Regions from separate parts of the Paeniglutamicibacter antarcticus genome, predicted to be linked through region 4. Evidence: riboswitches for the same ligand, from Rfam matches in the RefSeq annotation. Region 4 holds a riboswitch; each other region holds the start of a gene.
The links. A riboswitch is a leader RNA that binds a small molecule or an ion and turns the genes downstream of it on or off. The one in region 4 is predicted to bind S-adenosylmethionine.
Positions count from the first base shown of each region.

Region 1 (3,454 bases), on a different contig from region 4:
CTGGAACGTCGCCCAGACGCTGACTCGCTTCCTCTCGCGCAACCTGTATCCCCAGGGGCCGCTGCTGTTGACCGACTGGGGCCCCACCGATCGCGGCTGGTTCCGTTCGGGAATGCAGCACAAGGCAGACCAGCTGCGTCGGCTGGCTGTGGAGTTCCCGGACATGAAGTGGCTGCTGATCGGTGACGACGGCCAGCACGACCCCTACCTCTACGCCGAATTCGCCAGGCGTTTCCCGGAACACGTCGAGGCCATCGTGATCCGCCAGCTAACACCTTCCGAGGCGGTGCTCGCCGGCGGGCGCAGCCAGGGGCTGCTGAACTCCACCCCCGGCGTGCCATGGGTCTACGAGCCGGATGGGGCACGCATCGCTGAAAAGCTGGAGTCCCTGGCCATCATTAGTTCCGACGGCGCGCAAGGAACGATGTAGGTGAGCGATGCGAAGATCCGCGTCAACGTCCCCATGCGCTGGGGCGACATGGACGCATACGGCCACATCAACAACGTGAACCTGGTCCGGATGATGGAAGAAGCGCGCATTGCCGGTTTTGGGGTGCCCGGAGGCACCGGCAAGCCAGGCACCGAACCGCTGGTCGACCTGTTTTCCACGGTTCCTGAAAACACGCAGATACTGGTGGTCGAGCACCGGGTCCGGTACTTGAAGCCGTTGGATTACCGCAATATACCGGCCTGCGTGGATTTGTGGATCAGCACCATCAAGGCCGCAAGCTTTGATATCTGCTACGAGTTCCACGATCCGGTGGACGGCGGGGTGCGCGTGCGAGCCGCCACCACCCTGGCGTTCTTCTCCGTTGGCACCCAGCGGTTGCTGCGCCTGGATGCCGCGAGCAGGCAAGCCTTGGGGCGCTACTCCGCCGATCCGATCTTCCGCTAGGACAGCTGCAGGTCGGCGGTTAACGCCTCGAAGTCCCGGGCCAGCGACTCGTTGCGTTCGAAGCGGCAGGGGGACAGCGGCTCGGTGGTGAACGAGAAATACCGCAGGCCGGCGCCCAGCGAAGGATCCGCCGGCAGTGCGATCGCGCCGTTGAGGAAATTCACCCGGCCCACCGAACCTCCGGACCCGGGTCTTGGCGCAATGCGCAAAAGCCGATGGACGGCGCCGATGTCGTGGGTATGGATACGTTGGTGCGCACCGGCCGCAAAGACATGAAGCGTGAGCTCCAAATTGAAGGTCCGCATGACCTCGATGTCGGCCGGGGCCCACAACGTGGGACGGGTCATCAGTCTCCTGAGGGCACCGGGGTGGGTGTGGTGGCCGCGGTGGTAGGACGTGCAGGGTTCAGCTGTCAGTGGCTGGTTGCGCAATGGGGGGCGCCTTTCGTGTGCTCTTGTCCCCAGGCAGCGGCTGCTGCCAAGGACCGCTTCGTCATCCGAACCACCCGTGAAGCATGGGGTTGGTGTGCGTCCCGGGTCGGAGCCCTGGGCTGGTACGCATCTCGTGAAGCTGTTTTCATCCTAGCAAAACCCGTACGACGATTTAGGCTGAAGGCATGAGACTGATCTTGATCCGCCACGGCCAGACCGCCTCGAACCTGGCCCAGGCACTTGATACCGCAGCCCCGGGGGCCCCGCTGGATGAAACAGGGCTGGCCCAGGCCGAAGCCTTGGTGGAACGGTTGGGCACCGAGGGCGATGACGTCGATGCGGTGTATTCCTCGACTTTGCTGCGCGCCAAGATGACGGCCGCTCCGCTGGCCCGCTCCCGGGGCCTGGACGTGGCCGAGCACGCCGGGCTGACCGAGATCTCCGCCGGGGAACTGGAAATGCGCAACGACCCCGACGCCCAGCTTGCCTACCGCGATGTATTCGTGCGGTGGTTATCGGGAGACCTGGAGGCCAAGATCCCGGGCGGGGAGGACGGTCGCAGCGCACTGGAACGCTTTGACGCGGTCATCGAAGGTGCCAGGGCGGAGGGTGCGGGAAAGCTGGTGGTGGTCAGCCACGCCGCGATGCTGGTGACCTGGCTTGCGACCCGGAGCATCAACTTCGATTCGACATTGCTCTCACCGCTGCCACTGGCCAACACCGGCGTGGTCACACTGGAGACGGCGGCGGGTTCCAATTGGAGGCTTCGCCGCTGGCAGGACAGGCACCTGGACTAGGAATGATTCCCATAAACGGAATCACCGCCCTCGCTGCTGTGGAACGCGACGAGGGCGGCATTGCTAAATCCCGGGTGAAGTCAGTCCTCGAAGCTCAGCTTCGGGGGAGTGACCCGGAATCCTCTGGTTCGAACAGCCAAAAAAATGGTGCCCAGGGCGAACCAGGTCAGACCTACGCCCAAGCTGGTTCCAGAAAGCGAAGTCCACAGCCAAATGGTCAACGCAAAGCCAACCAGCGGCATCAGAAGATAAATGATTATTGAGCGAGGCCCGCGTGCCTCGGCATCGATGAAGAAGTTCTTGATGACGGAGAGGTTCACCATCGAGAATGCCACGAGCGCTCCGAAGCTGACCACAGAGGCAGCAAGCTCCAGGCTGGCGAAGAGGCATGTCAGTGATACCAAAGAGACCGCCAACGTTGCGTATACCGGGGTTGCGAAACGGTGGTTGAGCATACCCAGACGTCATGGTAATAGTCCATCTCGGCCCATGGAGTAGAGGATTCGGGTCACACTGGCCTGAGAAGCCATAGCCGAGCCGAAGGCTCCCACGACGTAGACCGCCACAAAGATCGCTGTGAGCGCTACCCCGCCGACCCCCGCCATGAGTTCGACGCCTGCGGCATCTGAGTCTGTGAACGTGGTGTGATCAGGATGAACGAGGGCTCCGGCCCAACCTACGATGATGAAGATCGTTCCACCGGCCAGCGTGGTAAGCACGATTGATGCTGGGATCGACTTACTCGGATTTTTGGCATCCTCCGACAATGTTGAAATTGCGTCGAAGCCTAGAAACGAGAGAGACAGGATGGCAGCACCCGAGAAGATTGGACCGAGACCGTCGACACCAAATGAGAAAGGTGCCAGCAGGCTTGGTGCATCGGTGCTAAATACTTGATTGAGCACCAGAGCTACGAAGATGCCGATCATGAGCACTGAAGAGGCGACCACCGTAGCGCTTAACCTGCCGATGAACTTAATGCCAATGACGTTTAAACCCAACACTAGAGCCAGCGACACAATGGAGAATATCCACGCGGGGACTCCAGGGAACTGCGTGTTGAGGTAGATCCCGATCAGCATGAAATTGATCATAGGGATAAATAGATAGTCGAGCATCAATGTCCAACCGGTGGCGAATCCCACGCTGCTGCCAAAAGCCTTCTGGGTGTAGGCATACGCGGAACCAGCTTGGGGCACCGCTCGAGACATGTGTGCATAGCTGAACGCTGTGAACAGCATGGTTACAAGTGCCACGATGTAGGCAGCCGGCAGGTGTCCGTTGGTCACCCCTGTCACCACTCCGTATGTGGTGAACACGGTCACCGGCGC
Region 1 covers NZ_BAABLK010000005.1:91,620-95,073, reverse strand. The annotation lists gene ABEA12_RS01385 (App1 family protein phosphatidate phosphatase) at 1-430, shown strand, start outside; gene ABEA12_RS01380 (acyl-CoA thioesterase) at 431-895, shown strand; gene ABEA12_RS01375 (hypothetical protein) at 892-1,242, opposite strand; SAM riboswitch class IV at 1,341-1,465, opposite strand; gene ABEA12_RS01370 (histidine phosphatase family protein) at 1,512-2,123, shown strand; gene ABEA12_RS01365 (APC family permease) at 2,204-2,578, opposite strand; gene ABEA12_RS01360 (APC family permease) at 2,588-3,454, opposite strand, start outside.
Region 1: linked by a shared signal. The riboswitch ahead of ABEA12_RS01375 (hypothetical protein) and the one ahead of ABEA12_RS01630 (ABC transporter substrate-binding protein) in region 4 are both predicted to bind S-adenosylmethionine.

Region 2 (3,454 bases), on a different contig from region 4:
ATGGGACTTGAAGGATTCGACCAGCGGGAGTGCGTTGGCCTTGATGGGGCTGGTTTCGCCGATTTCCGGAACCAGGTAGTGGTAGTTGGTATCGAACCACTTGGTCATTTCCAACGGGGCGCGGGACTCGTCGCCGCGGGCCAGGATGAAAGAGGCCGCCGTGTCGATGGTGCCGTTTGTCTCGGCCAGGTCGGCAAAGCGGGTAGGCAGCGCCGAGAGCGCGACCGTGGCATCGAGGACCTGGTCATAGTAGGCGAAGTCCCCGGGAAGCGAGGCGTCGGTGGGGTCGAGCCCGAGCTCGGTGAGCTTTGCGAGGTCGGAGTTCTGCAGCTCGCGAGCCGCAGCATGCAGCGCGGCCTCGTCGGTGCGCTGAGCCCAATGCGATTCGAGGGCCTTCTTGAGTTCGCGGTTCGGCCCGATGCGCGGGTATCCGAGGATGGATACGGCGGGAAAAGTTGGTTTCGGCATGTTTTTTCTCCTGTTTTTGGCGTGCTGAAAGATGGAAAGACGGCGCTGGGTCAGACCGCGGCGCGGATGGCCCAGGTATTGGTGAGATCTGAACGGGTGCGCGGCAGCTCGAGGTGCTCGATCACATCGAGCGAACCGCGGTGGTCGTTGAAGGTGTAAAGGTGCACGCCGGCTGCCCCGTCTCCAAAGGCCCTGCGGGCCAGGTTGACGGCGGCGTCCACGCCGATGCGGTGACGTTCGGCATCCGAGCCGGCGGTTTCCAGTGCGTGGGCCAGAATCGGATCCGGCGCCACCCCGGTCATCTTTGAGAGCCGGTTCAGCCGCGGCAGGGAGTTCAACGGGATGACCCCTGGAATGATCGGGATGCTGACCCCAGCCCTGCGCGAGGCTTGAACAAGGTTGGTGTATTCGCCGGCTTGGAAGTACACCTGGGTGATCGCATAGTTGGCCCCGGAGCGTTCCTTGGCCAGCAGTACTTCCACATCGTGTTCAAAGGACGGGGATTCGGGGTGCCTCATGGGATAGGCGGCAACACCCACACCGAGCCGGCCGCCGGCCAATGCGGCAGTGTGGTCCGCCTCGACCTCGCGGATCAGCTCGATGAGGTAGCGGGCGAAAGGGAACTCCCCGCACCATTGCCCGGGGTCCGCAGGCAGGTCCCCACGCAGTGCCAGCACCCCGCGCACCCCGAGTGAGACGAAATGGCGGATGAGGTTCTGCAGCGAATCGCGGCTCTCCCCGACACAGGTCAGGTGGGCCAGCGGACGCAGCCGGGTGTTTCGGATGAGGTGTTCGATCAGTTCCAGCGAGGCGTTGCGGCGTGCCGGTGAGCCCGAGTAGGTCACCGACACATAATCGGGATCAGTCGTTTCCAGTGCAGCGATGGTGCTAAAGACGCTTTCGGCGGCGTCGCGGTTCACCGGTGGGTACAGCTCGTAGGACAGTGACGGCGGTGCTGCGCTCGATGCAGTGCTCATGTATATATCTCCTCGTCGATACGAGGGAGGCACCAGGGATCACCTCAAAAGCCCCAGGACGCCGGTACGGGTGTCCTGCGACGATGGTGAGTGAACGCCGAAGCGGCTCCATCGCTTCTGGCCTTAGCACCCTCGTCGATGGACGGTCCCTCAACGGGAAGTCCATCGGATGATGGTTGCTGCGGCGTCAACGAGCCAGATCTCTCAGCCGCTCTTGATGGTTGATGCATTCATCTTGTTCCAGACCCGAGGGCTCCTGCAAGGCTCTTTGCCGTCCACCCGTCACGAAGTGCAAAAACACTTCATGTGACTGTTTTCCGTCATGCATGCACCCCGCGCAGGTCACATTGTTAAGTTCGCCAACCAGGCCGGAACACCGTATCCACAAAGGATTTGCCTGTTGAGCGTTACGCTCACGGTTCTTCGTGAAGCCTTTGCGACGCCCCTTCCCCGGGACACGCCCGCCGACGGTTCGTGCATCGCAGTGGCTGCGCATCTGTTTACGGTCCTTTTGCGGCGTGCAGCCTTTGCCCATCAAGGCGTGATTGTATGAATGGGCGGTTCGCTCTTGCGGATCCGCCAATCTCCTTCGATGGGAAGAGGAACCAACATGCAGCTTGGCAACAAGGTAGTAATCGTCACCGGCGGGGCCTCGGGGATCGGGGGCGCGATTTCCCGTGTGCTGGTGGCCCGCGGGGCCAAGGTCGTAGCCGTTGACGTCAACGGCAAAGCCGGCGAAGCGCTCGAGGGCGAACTGGGTTCAAACGTGCAGTTCCTGCTCGGGGATGTCAGTGACAGGACGGTTGCCGAAACGGCCGTCGAACTGGCAAGTGAGAGGTTTGGCGGGCTCGACGGCCTGGTCAACAACGCCCATGCCTCGGCTCAGGCGATGTTCAACGACCTCACCGAGGACCAGTGGGAGCTTTCCTTCAACACCGGTTTCCGTGCCACCCGCCAGTTCATGGCCGCTGCCTACCCGCTGTTGGCCCGCAACGGTGGCGCCGTGGTGAACTTCGGTTCCGGATCGGCCATGGTCGGCCAGGAGACACAGGCCGCGTACGCTTCGGCCAAGGAGGCGATTCGCGGGCTGTCCCGGGTCACCGCCAACGAATGGGCCAAGGACGACATCCGCGTCAACGTCGTCTCCCCGATGGCGCTGACCCCCGGGGTCAAGGCCTGGAGCGAGGCATACCCACAGATGTACCAGGACTCGCTGGCCAAGGTCCCGTTGGGCCGCTTCGGTGATCCCGAGGAAGATGTCGCGCCGATCGTCGCATTCCTGCTCTCCGATGACTCCAGGTACATGACCGGCCAGACGCTCATGGCCGACGGCGGTGCAAACAAGCTCTACTGATCACTTGGGCAGCCACACGGCAGGCATCGGCGTCCGGCTCGGTCAACGCGTCGGCCGGTCGGTGCACCCTGGTCTCCACTAGGCTGGTGCGCATCATGGATATCAGGAACACGACGCACCAAGACGGCGGACGCGCCCGGGCAGTCACAGAGGATTCGCGGCCCGGTGAAGACGAGTTCCGCATCGACATCGAACGCATCCGCTTCTCCCCCTATTTCTCCCGGCTCTCGGCGGTGACCCAGGTGATCCCCCAGGCGGGCGCCGGCACCGTGGTGCACAACAGGCTCACCCACTCGCTGAAGGTCTCCGCGGTCGCCCGCTCCATCGCCATCGGCCTTCGCAATGCCGACGAACCCACCCGCAAGCTCGTCGCGGAGTTGGGCGGTTGCGACCCGGTGGTGGTGCAGGCCGCCGCGGCCGCCCACGACCTGGGCCACCCTCCCTTCGGGCACCTCGGCGAGCAGGAACTGGACCGGGTCGCCCGCCACACCCTGGGTTTGCCCGACGGGTTCGAGGGCAATGCCCAGAGCTTCCGCATCCTCACCGCGCTGGACAGCTGCGATGCCAGTCCGCGCGGGTTGAACCTGACCCGGGCGGTGCGTGCGGCGGTGTTGAAGTATCCATGGACCCGCAACGAATGGCGTGCCATGCCCGA
Region 2 covers NZ_BAABLK010000033.1:8,079-11,532, reverse strand. The annotation lists gene metE (5-methyltetrahydropteroyltriglutamate--homocysteine S-methyltransferase) at 1-468, opposite strand, end outside; gene ABEA12_RS10910 (methylenetetrahydrofolate reductase) at 519-1,445, opposite strand; SAM riboswitch class I at 1,551-1,669, opposite strand; gene ABEA12_RS10905 (SDR family NAD(P)-dependent oxidoreductase) at 2,056-2,799, shown strand; gene ABEA12_RS10900 (deoxyguanosinetriphosphate triphosphohydrolase family protein) at 2,895-3,454, shown strand, end outside.
Region 2: linked by a shared signal. The riboswitch ahead of ABEA12_RS10910 (methylenetetrahydrofolate reductase) and the one ahead of ABEA12_RS01630 (ABC transporter substrate-binding protein) in region 4 are both predicted to bind S-adenosylmethionine.

Region 3 (3,454 bases), on a different contig from region 4:
GATCATTCGTGGTCCGCTCGGCCGAAGAAGCCGTTGCCGCGGTGCACAATAAAAATGGTTTCACCGAACATTCCCCGCAGGACTAGCCAGCGATTCCGGGTGCGGGACCCTGCGGCCGTTCGGCTGATGAGCAGATTCGCTCCCAAACCCGAAGAAAGCGAGGACGACCATGCCCAAGCTCATGGGCTCCAAAACGATGCTTGTCCTCGGTGCGGTGATGGCCCTGGTTGGAGTGGGACACCGGTTGGTCATCGGTGCGCAGTGGGGCTGGTATTACGAGGCAACGCTGCCGGTTGAGGATGCGATCCCGGGGGCGGGCAACTTGTTGCAGCAGGTCTTGTTCATCGGCGGCCTGTTCCTGCTCATCGGTTCGCTGATAGTGCGGCACTTCGAGATCCTGAAAACCGAAGTGCAACAGGCCTCCCGCCCGGATGCGCCCGGCTCCGGCAAAACCAGAACTTAAGCACTGTGGACCCCACCGAAAAGATTCAATGGGGTCCACAGTGCTGGTGGCTCGTCGCGCTGTATCGTTAGAGCGTGATTGCACCCTTGGGTGTTTCAAAGGTGACCGAGAGGATTCCAGGTATCCCGTGGGGTGCCTGCCAATCCACATCTACGTCCCCTACCGGTAGCTGCTCGGGCTGTCCGAGCCAGTCTGCGACGCGTTCGCTGGATCCGGCAATGCTGATCGAAGAGATCTTGCCTACCGGGTCCAAGGCCTTTGACGGGTGAAGGTCTTCGGTTCCCTCATCCCAGCGCAGCAGATACGGAACCTGCGGATCGGCGATCAAGCCATTGATGCCTATCTGGCGCCAAGTGAGTTCCTGTCCGTCGGGGAACTTTCGGTTTCCCGGAACGGAACCCCTGCCCAGACGTTCCTCAGCCGGAGCCAAGTCGTCAACGGCAACGCACCAGCCCATCCAACCGCCGCCGAGTTCGGAGCGGGCGCGAACGGCCTGCCCAAACGGCGCCTTGTCGGAGGACGGGTGATTCAAGACTTCGACAACTTCCAGATACTGACGATTCTTCAGCGGGAAGATGACATTGCGCGTACCAAAACGTGGGTGTACACCGCCCTTTACAGATTCGAGTCCAAGGGCCTCGCCGATCCGGGCGGCAGTTGCCGCGAGACCGTCGGGTCCACAAGCATAAGAAACATGGTCCAACCTCATCATGTGTCAATCATGGCACTTTGTGACCTTGCTCTCGACTTAGGTGGACCTAACTTGCATTTAAGCGCCGTCGGGAAATCGCCTTCAGGGCGCGGGGGACACAGTCGGCTGGTCACAATTTGAGATGTGCTTGCGGACTCATGGTGTCGTGGGCCAGACTTATTGACAAGGTCATGAGTTTCAGTAAAAAGCCCCGGCTTGCTGAACGGCAACCCTCCACCGCGGTGGGGTGCCCCGGGTGAAGACCAGGCCCTGCGTCAAGAAGACGTAGGACAAGCGCGGGAATGCACCAGCACATAAACGACTCCATGACGGAGCCGGCAATGGGCATACCCCTGAATCCTTGAGGGGGAAGCAATGAGCCAAGATAACTGGTCATTCGAAACACGTCAGATCCACGCAGGGCAGGAGCCCGACCCGACAACTGGTGCACGCGCCCTGCCGATCTACCAGACCACGGCCTTCGTGTTCCCGAGCGCGGAAAGTGCAGCTGCGCGGTTCGCCCTGACCGAGCTCGAACCCATCTATACCCGCCTCGGCAACCCGACCCAAGATGCAGTGGAGAAGCGCGTCGCCAGCCTCGAAGGTGGCGTTGGAGCACTCCTGCTGGCCTCGGGACAGGCGGCCACCACTTTCTCGATCCTGAACATCGCCGAAGCCGGCGACCATATCGTGGCAAGCCCCAGCCTCTACGGCGGCACCCAGAACCTGCTGAAGCACTCATTGCGCAAACTGGGCATCGAAGTCACCTTCGTCTCGGAGCCCGATGACCTTGAGGGATGGCGCGCCGCGGTCAAGCCAAACACGAAGGCATTCTTCGGCGAAGTGGTTTCCAACCCGCGCCAGGATGTGCTCGACATCCGGGCCGTCTCTGAGATCGCCCACGAGGCCGGTGTCCCCTTGATCGTCGACAACACCCTCGCCACCCCGTACCTGATCCGTCCGATCGAGTGGGGTGCGGACATCGTCGTGCACTCCGCCACCAAGTATCTCGGCGGACACGGCACCGCGATGGCAGGTGTCATCGTGGACTCGGGCAACTTCGACTTCGCCGCCGACCCGGAGAGGTTCCCCGGCTTCAACACCCCAGACGAGTCCTACAACGGCCTGGTCTACGCGCGGGACCTTGGGGTCAACGGAGCGCTCGGAGCCAACCTTGCCTATGTGCTCAAGGCACGTGTGCAGTTGCTGCGTGACCTTGGATCGGCCGTATCCCCCTTCAACGCCTTCCTGATCGCCCAGGGCCTTGAGACGTTATCGCTGCGCATGGAACGCCACGTGTCCAACGCCGTGCAAGTGGCCCAGTGGCTTGAAACCCAGCCGCAGGTGCAGCGCATCATCTATGCAGGCCACCCCTCAAGCCCCTGGTTCGAGCGCGGACGCAAGTATGGGCCCAAGGGCACCGGAGCGATTGTCTCCTTTGAGATTTCCGGCGGCAGGGAGGCCGGACAGGGCTTTGTCGATGCCTTGAAGCTGCATTCCCATGTAGCCAACCTCGGGGACGTCCGTTCCCTGGTGATCCACCCGGCTTCCACCACGCATTCCCAGCTCACCGACGCGGAGCAGATCGCCGCCGGTGTTTCCCCCGGACTGGTGCGCTTGAGCGTGGGCATTGAAAACGTTGCGGACATCATCGACGACCTGAAAACCGGATTTGAGGCGGTAGCGTCGTTGGCAGGTGCTGAACTGCAGGCCACCCGGTGAGTGTGGAGGCCGACGTGGATCTCTATGACTCGGAAACCTTTGCGGCGTTGGACTATGCCCCGGACGGGATCCTGAAGCACCTGAACACCGGTGCCTATACCTTTGAAACCGGTGCCACGCTTCCGCAGATCGTGCTCGGTTACGAAACCTGGGGCACGTTGAACAAGGACGCGTCGAATGCGGTTTTCGTTGCCCACGCACTGACCGGGGACAGCCACGTTGCCCAGGGTGCCTCCAGCGAGGCCGGGTGGTGGGATGGCTTTGTGGGTCCGGGCCAGACCGTGGACACCGAGCGTTACTTCGTGGTGGCGGCCAACATGGTTGGCGGCTGCTCCGGAAGCACGGGCCCGGCCAGCCCGGATCCGAACGGAAAGGCGTGGGGCTCGCGTTTCCCCTTCACCACCATCAAGGACTCGGTCCGTCTTGAATCCCGTTTGGCCGATGCCTTGGGCATCAAGGTGTGGCACACCGTTCTTGGCGGTTCACTGGGTGGGGCACGGGCCCTTGAGTGGGCAGTGGAGTTTCCCGAGCGGGTGCGCAACTGCGTGGTGGTTGCGGCCACCGCCGAGTCGTCGGCC
Region 3 covers NZ_BAABLK010000027.1:138,191-141,644, forward strand. The annotation lists gene ABEA12_RS08460 (hypothetical protein) at 1-86, shown strand, start outside; gene ABEA12_RS08465 (hypothetical protein) at 170-463, shown strand; gene ABEA12_RS08470 (VOC family protein) at 531-1,175, opposite strand; SAM riboswitch class IV at 1,342-1,457, shown strand; gene ABEA12_RS08475 (bifunctional o-acetylhomoserine/o-acetylserine sulfhydrylase) at 1,530-2,876, shown strand; gene metX (homoserine O-acetyltransferase MetX) at 2,891-3,454, shown strand, end outside.
Region 3: linked by a shared signal. The riboswitch ahead of ABEA12_RS08475 (bifunctional o-acetylhomoserine/o-acetylserine sulfhydrylase) and the one ahead of ABEA12_RS01630 (ABC transporter substrate-binding protein) in region 4 are both predicted to bind S-adenosylmethionine.

Region 4 (3,454 bases):
ACTGCACCAAAAGTGGCTGGTCGTATCCATACTGGGCCTTCATCGCTGCGATGGTTGCTGGGTCGGCCGCGGCATCAGCCGACAGGAAAATCGTTACGGGGTCATTTGGAAGCAACTGCACGGCCAGGAAGACCAATGTGTAGGCAAGCCAAATGACCAGCAAGGCTTGTCCGATGCGGCGGGCGATGTATGCGGCCATGGGTCAGCTACTTTCCGGTCTTCCAGGCGCCCTGGAAGATCGGGGCGGTTCCGGAGGTGAACTCGACGTGGGCGTCTGAATTGCCGCCGTAGACCTGGACCTCGTCCCAAAGGACCAAGGCCAGTGCCTTCTCACTGACGAGCTGGCGCTGTTCCTCGGCGATGAGTTCGTTGTGCTCCGCTTCGCTGGTCGCTGCGCGTTCCTTGGCAAACAGGGCGTTGAGCTCGGTGTCGGCGTTGAGGGTCTGGGTGTTGTTCTCGGGACCGAAGACCGGTCCAAGTCCCCCGTATGCGAATTGGCGGGTTCCGAAGAACTCGATGTTGGGGTCGATCATTGCGGTGGCAAGGAACGTGTTGTCCGAGGCACGGTTGATGAGCTTGACACCAATTTCACGCCACTGTTGTTCGATGAGCTCGAATGCCGGCTTGATGACCACCGAGTTGTTGGAGCTGGTCACTGTGACCTCCAGCTTCTTGCCATCCTTTTCGCGCACGCCGTCGGCACCAACAACCCAGCCGGCTTCATCGAGGAGCGACTTGGATTTTTCCGGCTCGTAGGCCAGGTCCGCGGAAAGGTCGATGAAACCGGGCGCTGCGTGGTTCAGCACCGAATCTGCCACGACATAGCTCTCGGAGAGGACGGTGTCCTTGATGGACTGCCGATCGATGCCTGCTTGGAGCGCCTGGCGGACTTTGGCATCGGTAAGCTTGCCGCTGCCGATGCGCACCGCGGCCATGTTGGTCGTCAAATCAACGCCTTGGGCTGGCAACACATTGTCCCCGCTGCTCTTGAGCGCCTGCTCATCGACCGGCTGCAGCCCGCGCACCAGGTCGACCTGGCCTGTTCTGTACCGCTCCAGCACGATGGGCAACCTCGGGCAGGTACTTCACCACAAGAGAGTCCAGGTATGCGGCTCCCTGGTTCGCCGCGCTCTCCGGTGCCCACTTGTAGTCCTCGCGCTTGGCGAAGGTGACTTCCTCATCGGTCTTTTCGGATTCGAATACGAAGGGCCCGGATCCGATGATCTTGGCGATCGCAGACTGTCCAGCGTTGTCGAGCTTGAGTGTGTCAGGGGAGACAAGACCGGCTGTTACGGAGGAGGTGGCACGCAGGAAGTTAGCGTCGGGCGCCTTGAGCGTCACCTTGACCTGGTTCTTCCCGATGACCTCTGCGGATTTGTAGGCACCAAAGTCCACGTTCGGTGCGATCTGGGCGGCCTTGACCCCAAGCCCCAAGGCATCCAGGTTCTTCTTGACAGCCTGGGCATTAAGGGCGGTGCCATCGGAGAAGCTGACCCCGTCACGAATCGTGAAGGTGAATTCGGTCTGGTCCTTGTTGGCGGTGAAGTCGGAGGCTATCCAGCCCACGAGCTTGCCCGATTCGGCATCGAAATACGTCAGGCGGTCAAGAAGGCTGTTGAGTACGTTCGCTTTCTCATAGAAGCGTGCGGCCTGTGTCTGCCAGTTGCTGATGGGAGTCACCTCCGCAAAAACGAAGGCTCCGCCCTGCACCGGCTCATTGCCGATGGGACTGTTCGGTGCTGCATTGCCGGCGTCTTGTGTCCCCGATCCGCATGCACTGAGCGCGAGCGTTGCCGCGGCGAGCATCGTCAGGACCTTGACGCCGGTACCGGCGTTGCGACGTCGCTTCGCAGGTGGGTTGGTGTTGCCCATGGTGTTCCCTCTCGGTTAACCCGAGGAATGCCGCCACATGGCTGGTCGTCCGCTTACCGTCATGGGCATGACGGTTCGTAGTGGACCGGCGCAGAGTTTGGCTATCTCCATCGGTCCTGGCGGTAGCACCGGTCCCCAATGACGGGGGTGGTTGCTGCGGCGTCAACGAGCCAGGTCTCTCAGCCGCTCTGGATGGTGTGTTCGGGTGTAGCCTTGCGCCACTGTCGAACCATTCAAGTCTGTTGCAGATTCTTCGATATGACCAACCGAAAGGTCGCTTCCGTGAAACAAACCGACGCATAGCGTCGATTGTGAGGCGTATTCATGTCATAAATCTTTACAAGTCGGACTGTGAAGCGTCAACGTAATCATTCTTGCGTCATGGGCTGGTCATGTTGATAATCCGGTCCTTGTTCGGATTCGGGCTGATCGCCAGAGGCTTGCAAGCTGACAACGCTGCATGACGCCAATCTCGGCGGGTCCATCTGCAGGGCTTTGGCGCTGCGTCCGGATTCGCTCGGAACACCGCCGCTGCACGTGTGCCAACCGAGGTGTGAACCATAATCCGAAACCAGCGTCCAGTTACGGAACGTGGCAAGATCACCTCATGAAAGGCACACGCACACGGCGTGCAAGGCATCGAAGGATGCGCTTGCTGGGAATGCTCGTCGGCGGAATCACCGCCGCCGGATTAGCCGGGGTCCTGGGCCAGTGGAACTACGCGCCGGCCGTTGGATGGACAGCGGCGGCACTGATCTACAACGCATCGGTTTGGCTGACCATTGCATCGATGGGTCACGCACGCACTTGCGACGACGCCCAGGAAGAAGACCCGGGGGTGCAGGTAACCGACCTGTTGATCATCCTGGCCGCCATCGGGTCGCTGGCCGCAGTGGCGTTGGTGATGGCCAGCGGCAGCAACCTGAGCGCATCGGCCAGGTTGCCCCTGGCCCTGTTGGCTTTGACCTGCACCGCAATGTCGTGGTTGATGGTCCATACCCTTTACACGCTGCGTTACGCCAGGATCTACTACGCCGGTGCACCAGGGGGGATCGATTTCAACCAGGACGAGCCGCCGCAGTACACCGACATCGCTTACATGGCCTTCAGCGTGGGCATGACCTACCAGGTCTCGGACACCTCCATCACCACGCGCGAGATGCGTTCGGCGGTCCTGCGTCACAGTTTGCTGGCATTTCTTTTCGGCACCGGCATCCTGGCCACCACCATCAACCTGGTGGTCAGCCTTGCCGCATGAAAGGCCTTGGGAGTGGACACACCATGGTGTGACCACTCCCAAGATTTCATCTGAGCGTCCGCGGCCTAGCTGAGAAGCGCGTTGGAGAACCGGTAGTTCGCCGCACGGTGCGAATCCTCGACCCGGTCGCCCCGGCCAAAGAGCTTGTTGCGCAGCGTGCCTTCGACGTAGTCCTTCGGGTATACGCCACGGGCCTGCAGCTCAGGAACGATGAATTCGACGATGTCCTCGAAGGTGCCCGGCGTGATGGCGTAAGCCAAGTTGAATCCATCAACGTCGGTGTCCTGGACCCATTCGATGAGCTTGTCGGCCACCTCCGCCGGG
Region 4 covers NZ_BAABLK010000006.1:29,976-33,429, forward strand. The annotation lists gene ABEA12_RS01620 (ABC transporter permease) at 1-199, opposite strand, end outside; gene ABEA12_RS01625 (ABC transporter substrate-binding protein) at 207-1,061, opposite strand; gene ABEA12_RS01630 (ABC transporter substrate-binding protein) at 1,000-1,872, opposite strand; SAM riboswitch class I at 1,977-2,071, opposite strand; gene ABEA12_RS01635 (DUF1345 domain-containing protein) at 2,519-3,130, shown strand; gene ABEA12_RS01640 (LLM class flavin-dependent oxidoreductase) at 3,196-3,454, opposite strand, start outside.